DNA from 2 places in the Cellulomonas sp. KU4C genome. Region 2 is predicted to be linked to the other one. Evidence: predicted binding sites of a transcription regulator. Region 2 holds the regulator's gene; the other holds the start of a gene.

Region 1 (11,693 bases), 630 kb from region 2:
GGCCTTGGACCGCAGGCGCATCGCCTTCGCGGGCTCCGGCCGGCGCAGGTCGAGGTACCGGTGGCGCAGGCGCGCCTCCTCGCCCACGGGCTCGTCGAGCGACGACGACACCTGGAACGGCAGCGGCGCGGACTCGTTGAGCACGACGACCTGCTGCGCCACGACCTCGACCTCGCCGGTCGCGAGGTGGCTGTTCTCGTTGCCGTCCGGGCGGCGGCCGACCTCGCCGGTGACCTGCAGGACGTACTCGGCGCGCAGGCCGTGGGCGACGGCCTCGTCGCGGATGACGACCTGGGCGATGCCCGAGGCGTCGCGCAGGTCGACGAAGGCCACCCCACCGTGATCGCGCCGGCGATCCACCCACCCGGTCAGGGTGACGGTGGTGCCGATGTGCTCGGCCCGCAGCGAGCCGGCGGTGTGGGTGCGCAGCACGACAAGTCCTCTCAGGTGGTGGGGCGCTGCTCGGAGCAGCCCGGCGAGTCTACTGCCGACCCGGCCGTCGCCGCCGCCGTCAGAACAGCGCCGGCTGCACGACACCGGCCCGCATCGCACCGGTCACCGCACCGGGGAGCAGGCTCACGGGCACCTCCGCGGCCTGCCGGGGCCGGAACCGCCACGGCGCGGGCGTGGCGACCCCCGCGGTGCCGCCGGCCGCCGGGTCCGTCGTCGGGACCTCGGGCAGGTCGAGGCCGTGCCGGCGGCGCAGCGGGCGCACCCGGTCGGACAGCCACCGGCGGTACTCCTCGGGGACGTAGGCGCCGTCCCCGTACAACCGCCGGTACTTCGCGACGAGCGCCGGCCGGTGCTCCGCCAGCCACCGGAGCATGAGCGGGCGCACCGGGCCGCGCAGGTGCAGCGGGATCACCGAGACGCCCGACGCGCCCGCCTCGGCGAGGTCGCGGAACAGCCCGTCGAGGTGGTCGGTCGAGTCCGTCAGCCAGGGCATCACCGGCGCGACCATCACCGTGCAGGGCAGCCCCGCGTCCCGGACCGCGCGGATCAGCGCGAGGCGGGCCCGCGGCGTCGGCGTGCCGGGCTCCATCGCCTGCTGCAGCTCCTCGTCCCCGATCGCGAGCGACACGGCCACGCTCACCCCGACCTCACCGGCCGCCTCGACCAGCAGCGGCAGGTCGCGGCGCAGGAGCGTGCCCTTCGTCAGCAGGGACAGCGGCGTGCCGGAGTGCGCCAGCGCGCCGATGATCCCGGGCATCAGGGCGTACCGGCCCTCCGCGCGCTGGTACGGGTCGGTGTTGGTGCCGAGCGCGACGTGCTCGTGCGCCCAGGACCGGCGCCGCAGCTCGGCGGCGAGCACCTCGGCGACGTTGGTCTTCACGACGATCTGCGTCTGGAAGTCCTCGTCCGGTCCCAGGCCGAGGTACTCGTGCGTCGGGCGGGCGAAGCAGTAGGTGCAGGCGTGCAGGCAGCCGCGCATCGGGTTGACCGTCCACCGGAACGGCATCGCGGACGCCTCGGGCACCTTGTTCAGGGCCGACTTCGCGTGCACCTCGTGGAACGTCACGCCCGCGAACTCCGGCGTCCGGACCGAGCGCTGCAGGCCCGCGAGCGCCAGCCCGGGCAGCGCGCCGTCGGGCTGCCCCGTCGTCTTCTGCCCGTCCCACCGCATGGCTCGATTCGAACACGTGTTCGACCTCGGCGCAAGCACCGCGGTGCTCAGCATGCTGGGCTTCCGGTTGCCGGGTCCGGCACGAGGGCCGACCGTGGAGCCATGACCTCCGCGAACCCGGCCCGGCCCACCCGCTCCCCCGACCCGCGGACCGCCGCGCGCCGCGACGTGCCGACCGACCCGGACGCGGGCGCGCGCCGCGGCCGGCGCGGCTGGCTCGTGCTGGCGGGCCTGCTGCTGCTCAACGTCCTGGTCGCCGCCGGCGGCGGGATCGCGTCGACCTCGGGGGTCGACGGCTGGTACGCGGACGCCGCGAAGCCCGCGTGGACCCCGCCGAACTGGGTGTTCGGGCCCGCGTGGACGGTGCTGTACACGCTGATGGCGGTGGCGGCGTGGCTGCTGTGGCGGCGGCACGGGGCACGGGTGGCACGCACGGCCCTGGTGCTCTACGGCGTGCAGCTGGCGCTGAACGCCGCCTGGACCCCGGTGTTCTTCGGCGCGGAGCAGCTGGGTCTGGGCCTGGCGATCATCCTCGCGCTCGAGCTGGCGCTGGTCGCCACGATCGTCGCGTTCCACCGGCTGACCCCGTGGATCGCCTGGCTGCTCGGGCCCTACCTGGCCTGGGTGCTGTTCGCCACGACGCTGAACGCCGGGGTCGCCGCGCTGGCCTGAGCGCGGCGACCCGGTGGACGCGCGGGGGTCACTCCCCCGCCGGCACGACCCGGGGCCACAGGTCCTCGGCGGGCGGCGCCCACGTCGCGGCGTCGGCGTCGACCTGCTCGCCGGAGCGGATGTCCTTCACCTGGTCCGCGGCGCCGTCCTCGGCGGCCGGGAACCAGACGAACGGGATCCCCCGCCGGTCGGCGTGCTTGATCTGCTTGCCGAACTTGGCGGCGGTCGGGGCGACCTCCACCGGCACCCCGCGCGCCCGCAGGGCGACGGCCACGGCGTCGGACGCCGGCCGGGTCGCCTCGTCGGTCACCGCGACCAGGACCGCCGCGGGCACCCCGCGGGTCGCCCGCACGAGCCCCGCGGTCAGCAGGCGCGAGACCAGCCGGGACACGCCGATGGAGAGCCCGACGCCGGGGTAGGTCTGCTTGCCGTCCGAGGCGAGGGTGTCGTACCGCCCGCCCGAGCAGATCGACCCGAGCTGCTCGTGGCCGACCAGCACCGTCTCGTAGACCGACCCGGTGTAGTAGTCCAGGCCGCGGGCGATCTTGAGGTCCGCCACGACGACGCCCGGGGCGCGCACCGCCGCCGCCTCGATGAGCTGCCCAGCTCCGCGAGACCCTGCTCCATCAGCTCCGAGGTGACGCCGTGGGCGGCCGCCAGCTCCCGCACCCGGTCGACCACGCCGGTGTCCCCGCCGTGGATCGCCGCGAGCGCCAGGCACGCCTGGGCCTGCTCGGACGTGGCGCCGGCCTCGGCGACGAGCAGCCCGGCGACCTTCTCGGCGCCGATCTTGTCGAGCTTGTCGATGCTGCGCAGCACCGCGTCGACGTCCTCGAGCCCCAGCCCGCGGTAGAACCCCTCGGCGACGCGCCGGTTGTTCACCAGGATCCGCACGGGGGGCACGCCGATGTCCCGCAGGGCGCCGAGCGCCTCCGCCATCACCAGCGGCAGGTCGACCTCGTAGTGGTAGGGCAGGTCGCCGGCGCCCACCACGTCGATGTCGGCCTGCACGAACTCGCGGAACCGGCCGTCCTGGGGCCGCTCGCCGCGCCAGACCTTCTGGATCTGGTAGCGCTGGAACGGGAACGCGAGGTGGCCGGCGTTCTCCAGCACGTACCGCGCGAACGGCACGGTGAGGTCGAAGTGCAGCCCGAGCTGGCCGGAGCGGTCGCCGTCGCCCTCCTCCTGGAGCCGGCGCAGCACGTAGACCTCCTTGGAGGTCTCGCCCTTGCGCAGGAGCTGGTCGAGCGGCTCGACCGCGCGGGTCTCGATGCCCGCGAACCCGTGCAGCTCGAAGGTGCGCCGCAGGGTGTCGAGGACGTGCTGCTCGACCACGCGGCCGTCGGGGAGCCACTCGGGGAAACCGGACAGAGGAGTCGGACGTGCCATGCGCGTCATCCTGCCAGGTACGGGTTGGTCCTCAGCTCCGCGTCCACCCGGGTGGCGGGGCCGTGGCCCGGCAGCACGTGGGTGCCGGGCGGAAGGGCGGCGACGACCTCGCGCAGCGTCGTCGCCATCGTGGCCGGGTCCCCGCCCGGCAGGTCGGTGCGCCCGACCGAGCCCGCGAACAGGACGTCCCCGGTGAACGCCACCTGCTCGTCGCCGGCGTCGAGCAGGTACAGCGTCGAGCCCTCGGTGTGGCCCGGGGCGTGCCGGGCGACCAGGCGGACCCCGCCGAGCACGAGCTCCGCGTCACGGGTGCGCGGCGCGTCGTCGTCGGCCCCGAAGGCCAGCACCTCCGGCACCGCCGGTGGTGCCGGGTCGACGCCGGCACCGACGACGGCGGCGAGCAGCCCGTCGGCCAGCGCCCGGGCCGTGGGGTCCGCGGAGCCCAGCCCGAGGCTGCCCAGCGGGTCGGCGACCCGGTACGCGTCGCGCGCGTGCAGCCGCACCGGGACGCCCGCGGCCTCCGCGACGGCACCGGCGTCCCACAGGTGGTCGGCGTGCCCGTGGGTCACCACCACCCCCGTGACCCGCAGCCCGTGCGCCGTCACGGTCCGCGCGACGTCGTCCGCCACGCCCGCCCCCGGGTCGACCACCACGCAGGTGCCGTCGTCGGCCGCGACGACGTAGCAGGTGGCCGCGAACACGGGTGAGGTCAGGGCGAGGATGCGCACCCGGACCACGCTAGCGGCGGAGGGCCGCGCCTCTCGGGTGAGCGGCACCGCGCGGCACGCACTCAGGTCCACCCCCGGTTGCCTAGACTGTCCCGCGGGCACGGGAGCCACGCGCTCCCGTGCGCCGACGCGGGGGCCCGGCCCGGCGCCGACGACCGAGACGACGAGGAGTGTGCGTGCCGTCCAGCAAGCGCGAGCGCGAGTACGAGCGCCGCCGGTACGAGAAGTGGCAGGAGCGCCGCAGCGCGAAGCAGGCCCGGCGACGCCGGATGCAGGTCGTCGCGGGCGGCGTCGTGGGCGTGCTGGTGCTCGGCACCGCCGTGACGTCCGCACTCCTGCTCGGCGGCAGCGACTCCCCCGCGGACGACACCACCACCACCGCACCCCCGACGGACACCGCGACGGGCGGCGAGGCGCGCACCGGCAACGGCGGCCAGCTGCCCGACGCCGCGCTCGCCGAGGGCCGCGCCTGGACGGGCACCCTGACCACCAGCCAGGGCGACATCGGCATCGAGCTCGACGGCGCCGCGGCCCCGCAGGCCGTCGCCAGCTTCGTGACCCTCGCGCAGGAGGGGTACTTCGACGGCACCGACTGCCACCGGCTCGTCACCAGCGGCATCCACGTGCTCCAGTGCGGCGACCCGACGGGCACCGGCACCGGGAGCCCCGGGTACGCATTCGGCCCGATCGAGAACGCCCCGGCGGACGACGTCTACCCCGCCGGCACCATCGCGATGGCCCGCCAGGGCGGCGACGGCGCGTCGATGGGCAGCCAGTTCTTCCTGGTCTACGAGGACTCGACGATCCCCGCGGACCAGGCAGGCGGATACACCGTGTTCGGCCGCATCACGTCGGGCCTCGACGTCGTGCAGGCAGTCGCTGACGCGGGCGTGGACGGTGGTGCCTCCGACGGCACCCCGGCGACCCCCGTCACCATCGAGGGAGTGGAGACCCAGTGACCGAGACGCCCGACGAGCAGCAGCGCTCGCACGACAGCGACGACGCCACCGGCACCGCGCCGGCCGCCGAGGCGGTCACCGGGACGGACGCGCAGGCGCCCGCCGCCGACGACGCGGCCGCGACGGTCGACGCGCCGGCCGAGGAGCCCGCGGCCGAGGAGGCCACGGGCGAGACCGCACCCGAGGCGGACACCGCACCCGAGGCCGACACGGCACCCGAGGCCGACACGGCACCCGAGGCTGAGGCGCCCGAGGCCGAGGCCGAGGCGCCCACGCCCGAGGCGGAGGCCGCAGGGGAGCGCCCCGCGGAGCAGGACGCCCCCGCGGCGCCCCCCGCCCCCGCGCCGCGCCCCCCGTTGCCCAGCGCCATGCGCCCCCGCCCGGTGCCGCGCCCCGCCGCCCCGGGAGCCGCCGCCCCGGCGTCCGCGCCCGTGGTGCCGGTCCCGGTCCCGGACGACTCCGCCGAGGCGGCTGCGGCGACCGCGTTCGGCCGGGTGGACGAGGACGGCGCCGTCTACGTCCGCGAGGCCGCCGGCGAGCGCGCCGTGGGCCAGTTCCCGGGCGCCACGCCCGAGGAGGCCCTGGCGCTGTACGTCCGCCGGTTCCTCGACCTGCAGGCCAAGGTCTCCGTGTTCGAGGCGCGCCTCCAGGCGACTGACCTCGCCGTCAAGGAGATCGACCAGACGCTCAACCGGCTCACCGAGGAGACCGCGGAGCCCGCGGCCGTCGGCGACCTGGACGCCCTGCGGGCCCGCGTCGAGGCGCTGCGCCCGGTCGCGGCCGAGCGTCGCGCCGCGGTCGAGGCCGAGCGAGCCGCGGCCCGGCAGGTCGCGCTCGCCGCACGTGAGCAGATCGTCGAGCGCGCCGAGAAGATCGCCGCGACCGACCCCGCCCGGATGCAGTGGCGGCCCGCCGGTGAGCAGCTGCGCACCCTCCTCGACGAGTGGAAGGAGGCGCAGCGGTCCGGACCGCGCGTCGACCGCACCTCGGAGGAGGCGCTGTGGAAGCGGTTCAGCCACGCGCGGACCACGTTCGACCGGGAGCGGCGGCACTACTTCGCCGAGCTCGAGTCCCGGAACGCCGGCGCCAAGCAGGCCAAGGAGGCGATCGTCCGCGAGGCCGAGCGCCTGCAGACCAGCACCGACTGGGGCGCCACCGCGGGCGCGTACCGCGACCTGATGACGCAGTGGAAGGCCGCGGGCCGCGCGAGCCGCAACGACGACGACGCCCTGTGGGCCCGGTTCCGGGCCGCGCAGGACACGTTCTTCCACGCCCGTGACGAGCTGAACGCCGCCACGGACCGGGAGTACGCGGGCAACCTCGAGGTCAAGGAGGCGCTGCTGGTCGAGGCGGAGGCCATCGACGTGTCGAAGGGGCTCGGCCAGGCGAAGGCCGCGCTGCGCTCGATCCAGGACCGCTGGGAGGCCGCCGGCAAGGTCCCGCGCGCCGACATCCAGCGCGTCGAGGCGCGCCTGCGTGCCGTCGAGGGCAAGATCCGCGACGCCGACCAGGACGAGTGGCGCCGGACCAACCCGGAGACCCGGGCGCGCGCCGAGGGCGCCCTGGCGCAGCTGGAGAGCGCGATCGCCCAGCTCGAGGCCGACCTCGAGAAGGCCAAGGCCGGCGGTGACGCCCGCAAGGTCGCCGACGCGCAGGCCGCGCTGGACGCCCGGCGCGCGTGGCTCGAGCAGATCGAGCGCGCCGCGCAGGAGTCGCGCGGCTGACACGCCGCCCGTCGTCCACAGGATGCCGGTCACCTCTCGCCCGACGGGCGGGGTGACCGGCATCCTGCGTCCGTGACCACCGCCCCGACGGCCCGACCGCCAGCCCCCCTCGCCGCCCCGCTCGTCGCCCGGGCCGACCTCGGTGACATCGCCTGGCAGGTCCTCGCGCACGACGGGCACCTCGTGCCGCTCACCGACGACGTCGGCCTGCCCGCCGGGGTCCGGGCCACCCCGGAGCTGCGCGCGGCGGCGCTCGGGCCGGCGCTGCCGCCGCGCTCCGTCGTCGCCCTGGCGTCCGCCGCATGGGTGCACCTCGGCGGACGCGCGCCCCGGGACGTGCACGCCGAGCGCGTGGTCGGACGCAGCGCGGCGAGTCGCGGCGACCCCGGCGGCGAGACGGTGCCGGGCACGACGGGCGCCGGGTCCGGCGTGCGCGACCGGGACGTCGTGCTGCTCGGCGGCGTCGCCGTTACCACGGCCCGCAGGACCGCGTCCGACCTCCTGCTGCGCGCGCCCGCGGACGCCGCGCTCCGCCTGGTGCGCGCGCTGCTCGACGCCGGGCTGGTGGACCTGGCGGAGGTCCGTGCCGACGTGGCCGCCGCGAGCGGCCGCCGCGGGGTGGTCGCGGCGAGCCGCCTCCTCGACGTGCTCGCCCGTCGCCAAGCGCCCACGCCGACCGCCCCGCCCTCGTCACTCGAGGTCGGTCCGTCGGGCCGAGATCGGTCCGTCTGAGGGGCTACCTCGGTCAGGAGGTGCGATCTCGGCGAGGAGCGCGGAGCGGGTGGCGCTGCGGGCCGGTCAGGCGTCGACGACGGGCTGCTCGGCGGCCTTGGCCCCGGTGATCCGGTAGACGTCGAACACGCCCTCGACCTTGCGCACCGCCGACAGCACGGACGCGAGGTGCGACGGCTCGGCCATCTCGAACACGAACCGTGAGATCGCGACCCGGTCGCGGGACGTCGACACCGACGCGGACAGGATGTTCACGTGGTGGTCGGACAGCACCCGCGTGACGTCCGACAGCAGCCGGCTGCGGTCGAGGGCCTCGACCTGGATCTGCACGAGGAACAGGGCCGTGCTCCCCTGGCTCCACTCGACCTCGACCATCCGCTCCGGCTGGGCCTCGAGCGAGCCGACGTTGATGCAGTCCGACCGGTGCACGCTGACGCCCTGGCCGCGGGTCACGAACCCGACGATGTCGTCGCCGGGCACCGGGGTGCAGCACTTGGCGAGCTTGACCCAGATGTCGTCGACGCCCTTGACGACCACACCGGGGTCGCCGGTCCGGACGCGCCGCGTCGTCTGCCCGGGACGCGCGGTCTCGGCGATGTCCTCCTCGGCACCGGGCTCGCCGCCCATCGCGTGCACGAGGCGCTGGACGACGGTCGCGGCGGACACCTGGCCCTCGCCGATCGCCGCGTACAGCGCGGAGACGTCGGCGTAGCGCATCTCGTTCGCGAGCCCGATCAGCGACTCGTGGGACAGCAGGCGCTGGATCGGCAGGTTCTGCTTGCGCATCGCCTTGGCGATGGCGTCCTTGCCGTGCTCGATCGCCTCCTCGCGGCGCTCCTTGGTGAACCACTGCCGGATCTTGTTCCGCGCGCGGGGGCTGGTGACGAACCCGAGCCAGTCGCGCGACGGGCCGGCGGTCTCGGACTTCGAGGTGAACACCTCGATGACGTCGCCGTTCTCCAGCGTCGAGTCCAGCGGGACCAGGCGGCCGTTGACGCGCGCGCCCATCGTCCGGTGGCCGACCTCGGTGTGCACCGCGTAGGCGAAGTCGACCGGGGTCGCGCCGGCGGGCAGCGCCATGACGTCGCCCTTGGGCGTGAAGACGAACACCTCGCCGTCGGCGATCTCGAACCGCAGGGAGTCGAGGAACTCCGAGGGGTCGGCGGTCTCCTTCTGCCAGTCGACGAGCTGGCGCAGCCACGCCATGTCGTTGCCGTCGACGTCGGTGCCGGTCCCCGCGCCCTTGGCGTTCTCCTTGTACTTCCAGTGCGCCGCGACGCCGTACTCCGCACGCCGGTGCATGTCGTGCGTGCGGATCTGGATCTCGACGGGCTTGCCGCCGGGACCGATCACCGTCGTGTGCAGCGACTGGTAGAGGTTGAACTTGGGCATCGCGATGTAGTCCTTGAACCGGCCGGGGACCGGGTTCCACCGCGCGTGCAGGGCGCCGAGCGCCGCGTAGCAGTCGCGCACCGTGTCGACCAGGACGCGCACGCCCACCAGGTCGTAGATGTCCGCGAAGTCGCGTCCGCGCACGATCATCTTCTGGTAGATCGAGTAGTAGTGCTTCGGCCGGCCGGTGACCGTCGCCTTGATCTTGGAGGTGCGCAGGTCGGCGCCGACCTGGTCCCGGACCACGGCCAGGTACTCCTCGCGGGCCGGGGCACGCTCGGCGACCAGGTGCACGATCTCGTCGTAGACCTTCGGGTAGAGGGTCTGGAACGAGAGATCCTCGAGCTTCCACTTGATCGTGTTCATGCCGAGGCGGTGCGCGAGGGGCGCGTAGATCTCGAGCGTCTCGCGGGCCTTCTTCTCGGCGGACGCCGCGGGCACGAACTTCCAGGTCCGGGCGTTGTGCAGCCGGTCGGCGAGCTTGATGACGAGCACGCGGATGTCCCGGGACATCGCGACGACCATCTTGCGGACCGTCTCGGCCTGCGCGGCGTCGCCGTAGGTCACCTTGTCGAGCTTGGTGACGCCGTCGACCAGCATCGCGATCTCGGGGCCGTACTCGGTCCGCAGCTGGTCGAGCGAGTACGACGTGTCCTCGACGGTGTCGTGCAGCAGCGCCGCCGCCAGCGTCGGCGGGGTCATCCCGAGCTCGGCGAGGATCGTCGCGACCGCGACGGGGTGCGTGATGTAGGGGTCGCCGCTCTTGCGCAGCTGGCCGCGGTGGGCGAGCTCGGCGGTGGCGTAGGCGCGCTCGAGGATGCCGAGGTCGGCCTTCGGGTGGTTGGTCCGGACCGCCTGGAGCAGCGGCTCGATGACGGGCGACTGCGCGGGCCCGCGTCCCTGCCCGAACCGGGCCAGGCGCGAGCGCACCCGGCTGGTGCTCCCCGTCGTCGGGGGCACCTCCGGCCGCGGGTCGGGCGTCGACGTCCGAACCTGGTCCGCCATGCGCGCCTCCTGCCCTGCCGGGGCGTGGCCCGGCTGTCCGACGCCGCTGCCCGGGCCCACCGGGGACCCGGTCGGCCCGCCGGTCACCCCGGTGGCACGGCTGATCCGGTCGATTCTACGGCCAGACGACGCGACCGCCGACCGGGCAGGGCGTGGGCCCCGCCGGTCGGCGGTCGCGAGGGCACGGGTGGGCGGCGGTCAGCCGACCTCGAGCAGCGCGTCGACGTGCCGCCCCGCGAGCCGCGACCGGCCCGGCAGGAACGTCAGGTCCATGAGGAACGACAGGCCCACGACCTCGGCACCGCACTCCTCGAGCAGCTCGATGGTCGCCGACGCCGTCCCGCCGGTGGCGAGCACGTCGTCCACGACGAGCACGCGCGCGCCCGGGAACACGGTGAACGGGTGCAGCTCGACCGCGGCCGCGCCGTACTCCAGCTCGTACTCGCGCCGTGCGGTCGGACCGGGCAGCTTGCCCGCCTTGCGCACGGGCAGGAAGCCCGCACCGAGGGCGAGGGCGACGGGTGCGGCGAGGATGAACCCGCGCGCCTCCATGCCGGCGACCAGGTCGATCGGGCCCGGCACCCGGGCGGCCATCTCCTGGACGACGGCGTCGAACGCGGGCCCGTCCGCGAGCAGCGGGGTGATGTCCTTGAACACCACGCCGGCCGTCGGGTAGTCCGGCACGTCCCGGACCAGGGTCTCGATGCGGTCGACGAGCTCCTGCCCGCTGAGGCGTGCCACGTCCTGGGTGCCGCTCATCGCCGGCCCTTCTTCCGCCGCGGCTGCGCCGCGGGTCCCTGGTGCCCGCCGGGGCGGACCTGACCGGTGAACCGCGCGACCGCGACCTCCTCCTGGGAGGCGTCGCCGTCCGCGCCGCCGGCCGCGAGCCGCGCCCGGGCCGCGAGCACGCGCTCGGTGTGCGCGCGGATCGCCGGCTCGCGCTCGCGCAGGGCGACCTCGAGCGGCGTCGCCAGGTAGATCGAGGAGAACGCCCCGACGATCATGCCGACGAACAGGGCCAGCGCGATGTCGCGCAGCGTGCCCGCGCCGAGCACGAACGCCCCGATGAACAGGATCGCCGCGACCGGCAGCAGCGCCACGACCGAGGTGTTGATCGAGCGGACCAGGGTCTGGTTGACCGCGAGGTTCGCGCGCTCCTCGTAGGTGGACCGCGTCTGGTCGGTGACCCCGGCGGTGTTCTCCCGGACCTTGTCGAAGACCACGACCGTGTCGTAGATCGAGTAGCCCAGGATCGTCAGGAAGCCGATCACCGTCGCCGGCGTGACCTCCCAGCCGACCGCGGCGTACACGCCCGCGGTGATGACGAGGTCGTGGAACAGCGCGACGATCGCCGCCAGCGCCATGCGCCAGTTGCGGAAGTAGATCGTCATGACGACCGACACCAGCACGAGGAACACGACGAGGCTCAGCAGCGCCTTGTTCGAGACGTCCTTGCCCCACGTCGGGC
Region 2 (11,693 bases):
CGTTCCGGTACGCGATCTCCGGCGCGATGTCGCTGTCCCCCGCGACCGCGCAGCGCTGGGAGACCCTCACCGGCGGTCTCGTCATCGAGGGCTACGGCATGACCGAGACCTCGCCCGTCGCGCTCGGCAGCCCGCTGTCCGCGGACCGGCGCCCCGGCGCGCTCGGGCTGCCGTTCCCGAGCACCGACATCCGCGTGGTCGACCAGGAGGACCCGACCCGCGAGGTCGCCCCCGGCGAGCAGGGCGAGCTCCTGATCCGCGGCCCGCAGGTGTTCGCGGGCTACTGGGGCCGACCCGAGGAGACCGCCGAGCAGCTGCTCGAGGACGGCTGGCTGCGCACCGGCGACGTCGTCCGCGTCGACGAGACCGGGTTCGTCGTCCTGGTGGACCGGATCAAGGAGATGATCGTCACCGGCGGGTTCAAGGTCTACCCGTCGCAGGTCGAGGACAAGCTCCGGGACATGCCCGGCGTCCGCGAGGTCGCGGTCGTCGGCCTGCCCGGCGGCGACCTCGGGGAGAAGGTCGTCGCCGCGATCGTGACCGAGATCGGCGCACACGTCGACATCGCCGCGATGCGCGAGTGGTGCAGCGAGCGGCTGGCCCGCTACGCCGTCCCCCGCGAGATCGTCATCCTCGAGGAGGCTCCCGCGCTCCCAGATCGGCAAGGTCCTGCGCCGGGTCGTCCGCGACGACCTCATGGCGGCGGCCCGCCGCCTGATCCGCCCCTCCTGACCCGGAAGCCTCGCGGCCCGCGAGGGCGTACGCGACACCACGAGGGCGCAACCCCCGGGTTGCGCCCTCGTGGTGTCCGTGGCGCCCTCGCGGTGCCGGCTGCGCCCTCGCGGTGGGTCAGGACGCGGGGACCGGGAGGATGCGGTCCCACCAGGACAGGACGTGCTCGAAGCGCACGAGCCGGTGCTGCGGGCGGCCCGAGCGGGTGAGGCGTGGCCCTCACCCGGGAACAGCAGCAAGCTCCGCGGGGACACCACGGCGCTTGAGCTCGACGAACCAGCGCTGGCCCTGCTCGACCGGGCACCGCCAGTCCTGCTCCGAGTGGATCACCAGCGTCGGCGTGGTGACGCGGGCGACGTGCGCCATCGGCGACTGCGCGGCGACGGCCGCCCGGGACGCCTCGTCGTCGCCGTCCCCCAGGTACTCGAGCCCGAAGAACCAGCCGATGTCGCTCGACCCGACGAAGCTCACCGGGTCGAGGAAGCCCCGCTCCACGACCGCCCCGCGGAACCGGTCGGTCCGGGTGGTCAGCCACGCGGTCAGGTAGCCGCCGTACGAGCCGCCGAGGACGCCCACCCGCTCGCCGTCGAGCGCCGGGTCCTCCAGCGCGGCGTCGAGCAGCGCGAGCACGTCGTCCGTGTCGACGGTGCCGAAGGCGTGCCGGATCGCCGACCCGTGCGCCGACCCGTAGCCGGCGGAGCCGCGCGGGTTGCCGTAGACCACGGCGTAGCCGGCCTCGGCGAGCGTCTGCACCTCGTCGAACAGGGCCACCGTGTACTGCGCGTACGGGCCGCCGTGGATCATCAGCAGCGTCGGGTGCGGGCCCGGGTACCGCTCCGGGTCGGGCGTCACCACCCAGCCGTGCACCGGGTAGCCGTCGGGGGCCGTCGCCGTGACCTCGCGGGGCTCGCGGACCCGCCCGGTCGCGCGCAGCGGCGCCGACCAGTCAGTGAGCACGCGCGTCGCGCCGGTGCCGAGGTCGACGACGTGCACGTCGCCGGCGGTCGTGGGACCCGCGACGGTCGCGGCAGCCAGCGGGGCGCCGGTCGCGGCGTCGACGCCGTGCGCGACGACCGCGCCCGTCACCAGGTCGCGGACGGTGCCGTCGGTCGCGACCTCGCGGAGCACGACGGTCCCGCGCTCCTGCACGCCGACGAGCACCCCGTCGGCGGTCACGGCGAACGTCCCCGGGTCGAGGTCGACCGCCTCCGCGTCCGTCAGCCGCTCCGGTGCCGCAGCGGCCTCGGGACCCGCCGACCCGGTGCGGAGGGCGAGGCGGTAGAGCCCCGTCTGCCGGGCGACGAAGTCGCGGCCCGACTCCCCCATGTCCTGGGCGAGCAGCCAGACGGCGGACCCGTCACGGGCGGGCAGCGCCGCGGCGACGGCGAGCGTGCTGCCCGCGTCGGCGTCGGTCAGCGGACGCAGGGCGTGGTCCGCGCCGGGCGCGGTGTCCACGACCACGGCGTCGGTCCGCAGGTCGCTGTCGCGCGCGGCGTGCCGGGCGGCGACCGCCACGACGTACCGGCCTCCCGGCAGCCAGGCGATCTGCTCCACGTCGACGTCGCCCGAGGTCACCTCCCGCGCGGTCGGCGTGGCGTCCTCGCCCTCCGGCACGACGGTGCGCGCGGCCGGGTCGGCCGGGACGTCCACGACGAACAGCCGGCGGCGCTTGTCCCGCGTGAACCCGACGCCGTCGCCCCGATAGGGCAGCTCGGTGATGTGGCGGGGGCGCTCGGCGGACGCGTCCTCGCCGTACCGTCCCTCCTCCGGGACCCGGGCCAGGAACGCGAGCGCGGAGCCGTCGGGCGACCAGCGCGCCGGGCCGGCCCCGAGGGGGGCGTCGGTGAGCCGCACGGGCTCGCCGCCCGCGGACTCGACCAGGTGGAGCTGGGGCCGACCCTTCGGCTCGGCGCGCAGGAACGCGACCCACCGGCCGTCGGGCGACACCCGCGGGTCGGTGTCCCGGTGCCCGCGGGTCAGCCGGACCGGCGGCGCGGAGCCGTCGGTGGGCACCCGCCAGAGCTGGCCGGTGTACTCGTCGGACTCGAGGTCGGGCGCGGTGCGGGCCACGACGACGAACGAGCCGTCGGGCGCCAGCGCGGGGGTGCCGGGTGCGTGCAGGAGCGACAGGTCAGCGGGGATCACCCGTCGACCGTAGTACGACGCGCGCGCCCGCGGGGCGCGACCTCAGGCGCCCGGGACCGCCGGGGCCTCGGCGGCGGCCCGGCGCGCGGCGTCGGCCTCCTCGTTCTCGGCGCGCAGGACCGTGATGGCCGCCTCGAAGTCGTCGAGCGAGCTGAACGCCTGGTAGACGCTCGCGAACCGCAGGTACGCGACCTCGTCCAGGTCGCGCAGCGGCCCGAGGATGGCCAGCCCGATCTCCGAGCCGTCGAGCTCCGCGCTGCCGCTCGCGCGCAGCGTCTCCTCGACGCGCTGGGCGAGCAGCGCGAGGTCGTCCTCGCTGACCGGGCGACCCTGGCAGGCCTTGCGGACGCCGTTGACGATCTTCTCGCGGCTGAACGGCTCGGTGGCGCCGGAGCGCTTGACCACCGACAGGCTCGCGGTCTCGATCGTGGTGAACCGGCGGTTGCACTGGGGGCACTGCCGGCGTCGGCGGATCGAGAGCCCGTCGTCGGACGTGCGGGAGTCCACGACGCGGGAGTCGGCATGACGGCAGAACGGGCAGTGCACGGGGTGCCTCCTGACGGTGCGTGGGCGGCGCGGTCGGCGGGTGGCGGCTGCGCCGCGCCGGTCCGGACGCCCGGGACACCGTAGGACCCGCGCGCCAGCCGGTGCAACACGGGTTCGGCCGGGCACGGAGGCGCTGGTCAGGAGCCCCGGACGCCTTGAGACGCGCCAGACACCCCGGGACGACGACGAGGGTGGCCGCGTGCGCGGCCACCCTCGTGGGGACGCCCCCGTCCCGTCTCGTCCGGACGACTCGCCTCGTCCGGACGGTTGCTGCACGCCTCTGCGCCGGACCCGAGGGCCACGACGACGACGCGTCCCTCGCGGCGAGCCCCCCAGCCAGCCGTTCGAGGTGGCACCACCCTAGGGGCGCCCGCGACAATTACGCAAGCACCTGCTCACGTAATCCACCCGCGGTGTTTCGGGTGGTGACCTGGGCGTCCAGGCCGAGCCCGATGCGCCGTCAGGACTCGGCCGGGAGCAGCAGCACCTGACCGGCGGTGAGCGAGCCGTCGGCGAGCCCGTTGAGCTCCTGCAGCTCCGCGACGACGTCGCGGACGTCCTCGCCCGGCGCGGCCACGGCCGCGGCGATCTGCCACAGCGTCTCCCCCGACTGCACCGCGTGCGTGACGACCTCGACCGCGCGCTCCGGACCGTCGGCGACCGCCTGGCCGCCGAGCACGCCGCCCGCGACCACCAGCAGCCCGAGCACCACGAGCACCGCGCGCCCACGACGGGTCAGTCGCAGCGGTGCGGGCGCAGCCGGCGTCACCACGGGACGCACGGGCCGGGGCCGCGCGGACCGCGGGCGCTCCGGGAGCGAGGTCACGTCCGGGACGACCGCGAGGTGCCGCACCGGACGCGCGCCCGACCGACCCGAGGCGCCCGGCCGACCCGAGACCGCGGGCCTCGTGACGACCGCCCGCGCTCCCGTCGACGCGGTCCGCACGACGGGCTGCGCCGTGGTCCACGGCTGCGCTGCGATGGCGCTCATCCCCACCACTTCCCTCCTGGGCCGCGACGCGACCTCGATCTGCTGTGCTGCACCGCGCCCGACACCGGGTCGAACACCTGTTCGTTCGAACGTCTGTACGAAACTGAACCACACCCCGGGTGGGATGTCGAGACACGATCGAACAGGTGTTTGATCCACCCGCCCGGGCGCCCTACTCTCGTGACGTCGGGAGAAGCGCACCACGAGGCACTGACACGACCGCCCGGCAGCGTCGTGACCAGCACGGACCGCCTCGGGTGCGGAGCACGACGGACGGGTGCGGCGGGCACCGGCGTCGCGAGGACGGGAGCGGACATGACGAGCGAGGCAGCGGGCGCCACGGCGCCGGCCGAGGACGGCGGCGTCGCGGAGCTCGGCGGGGGCGACGGCCTCACGCCGCGCCAGCGGCTCGTGCTCGAGACCGTGCGCGCCTCCGTGGAGAGCCGCGGCTACCCGCCGAGCATGCGCGAGATCGGCGACGCGGTCGGGCTGACCAGCCCGTCGAGCGTCAAGCACCAGCTCACCGCGCTCGAGCGCAAGGGCTACCTGCGCCGCGACCCGAACCGGCCGCGCGCGATCGAGGTCGTGCAGCCCGACGACTCCCGGGGCGTCGCCGCCCTGCCCGGCGCGCCCGGTCTCCGGGCGACCGGCGCCGGCGGGCTCGGCGACGAGGACAGCGCGGCGCGCGACGGGGCGCCCGAGGCCGCGTACGTCCCGGTCGTCGGCCGGATCGCCGCCGGCGGGCCGATCCTCGCGGAGCAGCTCGTGGAGGACGTGTTCCCGCTGCCGCGGCAGCTCGTGGGATCCGGCGAGCTGTTCCTGCTCAAGGTCGTCGGCGACTCGATGGTCGACGCGGCCATCTGCGACGGGGACTGGGTGGTCGTCCGACGCCAGCCGGTCGCCGAGAACGGGGAGATCGTCGCCGCGATGCTCGACGGCGAGGCCACGGTCAAGACGCTCCGCCGCACGGACGGCCACGTCTGGCTCATGCCGCAGAACCCCGCGTACTCCCCCATCGACGGCGACCACGCGCAGGTGCTCGGCCGCGTCGTCTCGGTGCTGCGCAGCCTCTGACCGGCCACGGCGTGGTGCGGGGCGGCCCGTCGGTCGTGCCATCCTGGCGCGCATGACCCACCGGGCCGACGTGCCGACCCCCGCCGACCAGACCCCGCCCGCCGGCCACGCGTCCGACGCGTCGGGGCCCGTCGCCCCGCCGCAGCCGGTGCGCGTGCTGGGCACCGGCGTGCACGAGCCCGCGGTCGTGGTCACGTCCGCGGAGCTCGACGAGCGGTTCGGCCGCGCGCCCGGCACCTCCGCCGCCCGGTCCGGCGTGACGTCCCGCCGGTGGGCCGGCCCGGGCGAGACGTCCTCGCGGATGGCGGCGTCCGCGGTCGCCGCCGCACTGGCCGCCGCCGGGCTGGACGTCGCGGACCTGGACGCCCTGATCGTGTCCGCGGTCGCGCCCGAGCAGCCGATGCCGACCACCGCCGTGCTCACGCTCGCGGCCCTGGAGGCGCCCGGCGGCGCGTGCGAGGCGTTCGACGTGAACGCGTCCTGCGTGGGGTTCCTGACCGCGTTCGGCATCGCGGCGTCGGGCATCGCGACCGGCCGGTGGCGCCGGGTGGCCGTCGTGGCGACCGAGCTCGCGTCCCGCGGCCTGGACCACACCGAGCCGGAGAGCAGTGCCCTGTTCGGCGACGGGGCCGCGGCCGTCGTCCTGGGCCCCGCGGCGCCGGGCGAGTCCTCGGCGGTGCTCGCCGCGCGCTCGGCGACCTGGCCCGAGGCCTGGCGGGCGTGCCGGATCGAGGCGGGCGGCACCCGGTGGAACGCGATGGACCCGCCCCCGGACCCGTCGGCGTACCTGTTCCGGATGGACGGCGCCGTGCTGCTGCGGCACGTGGCCCGCACCGTGCCGGCGTTCCTGCGCGACGTCGAGCACCGGGCCGGCATCACGCCGCAGGACGTCGACGTCCTGGTCCCGCACCAGGCGAGCGGCGTCGGGCTGCGCTACCTGCGCGAGCGCACCGGGGTCCGCGCCGACGCCGTGGTCGACGTGCTGGCGGACCACGGCAACCAGGTGTCCGCGTCCGTGCCCACCGCGCTGCACCACGCCGTCGCCTCGGGCCGCCTGCGGCGCGGCGACACCGCGCTGCTGCTCGGCACCGGTGCCGGGCTCACCCTGTCCGCGATCGTCCTGAGGTACTGACCGTGCGCGTCTCGCTGCTCACCGCCGGGTGGACCACCCACCCCGCCGGCATCGCCCGTCGCGGCGCCGGCCGTGCGCCCGTCCGCTTCCCCGCCCTCGTGGTCGTCGTCGAGCACCCCGACGGGACCGTGCTGTTCGACACCGGGTACGCGCCGCGGGTCCGCGCGGCGATGGCCCACGGCCTCGACCGCGTCTACGGCGGCCTGCTGCCGGTGCACGTCGATCCCGACGCGTCCGCGGCCGCCCAGCTCGCGGCGCGGGGCGTCGACCCCGCTGCCGTCCGGTACGTCGTGCTGTCGCACCTGCACGCGGACCACGTCGGCGGGCTGCTGGACTTCCCGGCGGCGCGGGTGGTCGCCGACCCGGGCGCGGTCGCGCTCGCCCGCCGGGTGCGGGGGTTCGGCCGGCTGCGGCGCGGCCTCCTGCCGGCCCTGCTCCCCGACGACCTGCCGGACCGGCTGGTGGACCCGGTGTCGCTGCCGCCGGCCGCGGCGGCGGACCTCGACCCGCTGACCGGCGCGCGCGACCTGCTGGGCGACGGCCGGCTGCTCGTCGTGCCGCTGCCCGGGCACAGCGCGGGGCACCTCGGCCTGGTGGTCCGGACACCCGGCACCGACCTCGTCCTGGTCGGCGACGCCGCGTGGCACACCCGCGCCGTCACGCACGGCGAGCTTGCCGCACCCGGTGGCGCGCGCCGTCACCGCCGACTGGGCGGCCTACCGCGGGACGCTGGCCGCGCTCGACGACCTGGCCCGCCGGCGCACCGGAGTGCTGGTGCTGCCGTCCCACGACGAGGACGCGATCGCGGCGGCGCGCGCGGTGCTGGGCGGGTGAGCCGGGCCCGGGTGCTCTGGCACTACGCGCACGCCCGGCGACGCCGGTTCGCCGACCGTGCCGCCCTCGAGCGCTGGCAGGAGCGGCACCTGCGGGGCGTGCTGGCCCGGGCGCCGCACCGGTACGCCGCGTACGCGGGCACCACGCCCCGGACGCTGGCCGACCTGCCGGTGCTGGACAAGCCCGACGTGCTGGCGCGGTTCGCGGGGCTGAACACCCGGGGCGTCGGTCTCGAGGAGTGCGTCACGGCCGCGCGGGCCGCGGAGCGCGGTCGCGACTTCGGCACCACCCTGCGCGGTCTGTCCGTCGGGCTGTCGTCCGGCACCTCCGGGCAGCAGACCGCGTTCCTCACGTCCGCGGCCGAGCGGGACCGCTGGGCCGGCGAGGTGCTGGCCCGCGCGCTGCCGGACGGTCTGCTCGCGGGGGCCCGCGTGACCCTGGTGCTGCGGGCCGGCGGGCCGCTGTACGAGTCGGTGGACGGCGGCCGGGTGCAGTTCCGGTTCGTGGACCTGGCGCTGCCGGTGGACGCGCTGGTCGCCGAGGTGGTCGCCGCCGCGCCCACGGTGCTGGTCGCGCCGCCCTCGGTCCTGGTGCTGCTCGCCCGGGCGGGGTTGAGGCTGCCGCTGCGGCGCGTGCTGTCGGTCGCCGAGGTGCTCGACCCGCACGACCGCCGGACCGTCGAGGCGGCGTTCGGGCTGCGCGTCGACCAGGTCTACCAGGCGGCGGAGGGGTTCCTCGGGATCAGCTGCACCGACGGGCGGCTGCACCTGGCCGAGGACCTGGTCGTGGTCGAGCGGGAGCCCGTGGGCCCGCCCGCCGACCGCCGGTTCGTCCCCGTGGTGACCGACCTGTTCCGCACCAGCCAGGCGGTGCTCCGGCGCCGCCTCGGGGACGTGCTGGTCGCGGGCGACGCGTGCTCGTGCGGCGACCCGCGCCAGGTCGTCGACGAGGTGCTGGGCCGCGCCGACGACCTGCTGTGGCTCCCCGGCGGCGACGGCGTCCCGGCGCCGCTGTTCCCGGACTTCGTGCGGGCTGCGGTGCTGGCGGCACCCGGCGTGCGGGACTTCCGGGTGGTGCAGCACGCCGCCGCCGGCCTGACGCTCGCGGTCGAGCCCGCCGACGCGTTCCCCGGCGCACGGGACGGCCTGGTGGCCGCGGTCGCCCGCGCCGGGCTCGGGCCGGTGGCCATCACGCCCGGCGGCATCGAGCCGACCGGGCCGCTGGTCAAGCTCCGGCGGGTGCGTCGGGAGCCGCACGTCCCGGCGCCGGCGGCAGCGGCCGGCCCGCCAGCAGGGCGCTGACCGCCGCGTCCACCGCACCGACCGGGTCGTACGCGGCCGCCGCGGCCGCGAGCCGGACCAGCGGGGCGCGGTCGGCGGCGAGCACGGACCGCAGCGCGTCGGCCGCCGCGCGGCTGCCGAGGCGACGCACCCGGACCCCGGCACCCGCGGCGACCACCCGCGCGGCGAAGTCGAACTGGTCGTAGTCCTGGGGGCACACGACCGCGGGCACCCCGGCGCGGACGGCGCTGTACAGGATCCCTGCGCCGCCGTGGTGGACGACCGCGTCGCACCGCGGCAGCACGGCGTCGTAGGGCAGGTGGCCGAACACGTGCAGGCCCGGCTCGACGTGCACCGGGCGCGCCTGCCGCCGCGCGGCGTCCCCGAGGCTGACCACCACGGTCCGACCCCCGGCCGCGGCGACGAGGCCCCGGGCCTGCGCGACGAGGTCCCGCTTGGCCCAGTGCAGGTGCGTGCCGAGGGTCACCAGCACCAGCCGGCCGTCGGGCAGCACCGGCGGCTGCGGCCACGGCTCGGGCGTCGCAGTGACCGGGCCGATCATCCGGAACGCCGCGGGCCAGTCCCGCGGCAGCTCCAGCTCGGACATCCCCAGCCCGAGGACCGCCGTCGGCGAGTACGCCGCCTCCGAGCCGTCCGGGCGGTACACCCCCACCCCCGCCGCGCGGAACTGCCGGGCGAGCGCGACCTGCATCCCGCGCTTGGCGGCGCGGGTGGCGGTGCGCCCGACGGCGTCGCGGGCCCGGTGGCCGGCGTGCCGCGCCGGGCCCCAGCCACCGAGGTACGACGGCGTGCCGGTGCGGGTCTCCAGCGCCAGCGGCGTCGGCATGGTGGTCAGCCACGGCAGGCCGTGCCGCTCGGCGACCAGGCCCGCGACCGGCGCGGTGAAGTCCGCGAGCACGGCGTCGTGGCCGTCCCGCCGGACCAGGGCGTCGAGCTCGGCGTCGGCGCGGGGCAGCAGCGCGAGGTTCGCCCGCAGCTGGCGGGTCAGCAGCAGCGGGTTCGACCGGACCGGGCCGGGGGTGTCGGAGATCCGGTCGAAGACGCCGGGGTCGTCGGCGAGCAGCGGGTGGACCTCGAAGCCGTGCGCGCGCACCGCGTCGGCCTTCGCGGCGCCGGTGGCGAACCGGATGTCGTAGCCCCGCGCGCGCAGACCGCGCCCGAGGGTCAGCAGCGGGTTGAGGTGCCCCGCGAACGGCGGGGCCGCGAGCAGCAGGCGCGGGCCGGTCACGGGACCTCCTCCGGGCGGGGTACCAGCGCCCGCACCGCTGCGACCGCAGCGGGGCCGGTCGCCGCGTCGAGGTGACCGCCGGGGACGACGACGTCGACCGGCCCCCGGTACCCGAGGCGGCTGATCCGGTCGCGCTCGCCGCGCACGACGCTCACGTGCCACCGGGCCCCGGGCCGCAGCGCCGCGCCCACGGGGCCCAGCGCCACCACGTGCACGGTGAGCCCCGCCGGGACCCGCACCAGCGGCGCCGCGACGCCGAGCAGCTGCGCCCCGGTGCTGCCGCACAGCAGCAGCAGCCGGTCGGCGGTGCCGTCGAGGACGGGCTGCAGGTGCCGCGCGACCTGGTGGGCGAACCGGCCGCCGGGCCGGGCGGCGACGTGCTGCGCGGCGTTCCGGGCAGACGCCAGCGGGAGCGCGACCCGGCGGTACTCCCCGGTCGTGGCCGCCTCGGTCCAGGGCAGACCGAGCCGCAGCGGCTCCCACCCGTCGACGGCCAGCGCGTCGAGCACCGCGTCCTGGGCCGGCGACAGGCGGGAGTGCGTCCAGGAGGCTCTGCCCGGTGAGCCAGGCCGCGCGGGCCGGCAGCGGGGTGGCCGGGTCGACGACGCTCGGCGACGCCGCGTGCCGGTCGAGCCACCTCACGCGTGCCCCGTCGTCCGGGCGGCGCTCGTCGCGGCCGCTCTCGTGCGCGCCGATCTCGTGCGCGCCGATCTCGTTCGCGCCGGCCCCACGCGCCCCCGCGTCACGCCGTCGACCCGACGCCCACGCGCACCCGCCGCCCGCGCCACACCACGCTGCGCGGGCCGAGGGCCGCCGTGACCGCGTGCAGCGGCGTCAGCAGGGCCGCCACGGGCTCCAGCAGCACGCCCAGGGTCCCCTGCGCTCCGGCGCCGAGCCGGCCCCGCAGCTCCCGGGTCGCGACCGCGGTGCCCAGCAGCACGACCGCGGTGGCGGCCCCCGCGCGCGGCGACCGTGCGGCGCACGCCAGCGCCACCGTCGCGGCGGGCAGGACGCTCGGCAGGCCCGCGAGCACCGCCAGCCGCGGGCTCGGGTCGCGCCGCACCACCTCGCCGGCGAACAGCAGCCAGCGGCGCATCAGCCGGGCGTACGCGAGCGGGCCGGGGACGGTGGTCGCGAGCTCGGCCGGCTGGGCGGTCTGCACGATCCGCAGCCCGCACGCGCGGTACGCCCGGGCCAGGGCGTAGTCGTCGCAGGTCGCGTCGACCACCGCGGCGAGGCCGCCGACCGCGCGCAGCGCGTCCTGCCGGGTCAGCAGCACCATGCCGTTGACCGTCACGGGCGGTCCGGTGCGGGCCATCGGCAGGTAGGTCACCAGCGCGGACCCGTTGACGAACGCCGCGACCAGCCGGGACCACAGCCCGCCCTGCTCGCGGTACACCGGGATGCCGGTGACCAGGTCCGCGCCCGCGGCGAGCGCGCCGGCCAGCCGCTCGAGCCCGCCCGGCGGGAGCACCGTGTCGTCGTCGAGCAGCCCGACCACCGGGCCCGCGTCCGGGGCGACGACCGCGAGCTTGTGCACCTTGGGGTTCACGCCGGGCGGGGGCGCCGCGCAGGTCAGGACCTCGACGTGCGGCCCCGCGGCGGTGGCGCGCGTCGCCGCGTCGAGGCCCGCGGGGTCGTCGTCGTCGACCAGCAGCAGCACCCGCGCCGGCGCCAGGTTGGCCGCCGACCGCGCCAGCGTGGCGGGCA

What was found. Region 2 encodes LexA, which represses DNA repair genes until DNA is damaged. Its sites were predicted from a motif close to TCGAACANNTGTTCGA; they were not measured.
Region 1: the regulator LexA is predicted to act here: its motif matches at 1,633-1,648, upstream of AC1VL8_RS15050 (Rv2578c family radical SAM protein).

Annotation. Positions count from the first base shown of each region.
Region 1 is NZ_CP200322.1:3,162,422-3,174,114, forward strand. It holds gene aspS (aspartate--tRNA ligase) at 1-432, opposite strand, end outside; gene AC1VL8_RS15050 (Rv2578c family radical SAM protein) at 512-1,624, opposite strand; gene AC1VL8_RS15055 (TspO/MBR family protein) at 1,727-2,296, shown strand; partial or broken gene hisS (histidine--tRNA ligase) at 2,325-3,685, opposite strand; gene AC1VL8_RS15065 (MBL fold metallo-hydrolase) at 3,691-4,413, opposite strand; gene AC1VL8_RS15070 (peptidylprolyl isomerase) at 4,590-5,372, shown strand; gene AC1VL8_RS15075 (DUF349 domain-containing protein) at 5,369-7,096, shown strand; gene AC1VL8_RS15080 (hypothetical protein) at 7,169-7,828, shown strand; gene AC1VL8_RS15085 (RelA/SpoT family protein) at 7,895-10,225, opposite strand; gene AC1VL8_RS15090 (adenine phosphoribosyltransferase) at 10,424-10,984, opposite strand; gene secF (protein translocase subunit SecF) at 10,981-11,693, opposite strand, start outside.
Region 2 is NZ_CP200322.1:2,528,363-2,540,055, reverse strand. It holds partial or broken gene AC1VL8_RS12060 (AMP-binding protein) at 1-732, shown strand, start outside; gene AC1VL8_RS12055 (S9 family peptidase) at 952-2,877, opposite strand; gene nrdR (transcriptional regulator NrdR) at 2,920-3,423, opposite strand; gene AC1VL8_RS12045 (LysM peptidoglycan-binding domain-containing protein) at 3,884-4,414, opposite strand; gene lexA (transcriptional repressor LexA) at 4,730-5,488, shown strand; gene AC1VL8_RS12035 (3-oxoacyl-ACP synthase III family protein) at 5,541-6,620, shown strand; gene AC1VL8_RS12030 (F390 synthetase-related protein) at 6,623-8,755, shown strand; gene AC1VL8_RS12025 (glycosyltransferase) at 8,679-9,983, opposite strand; gene AC1VL8_RS12020 (hypothetical protein) at 9,980-10,492, opposite strand; gene AC1VL8_RS12015 (glycosyltransferase family 2 protein) at 10,726-11,693, opposite strand, start outside.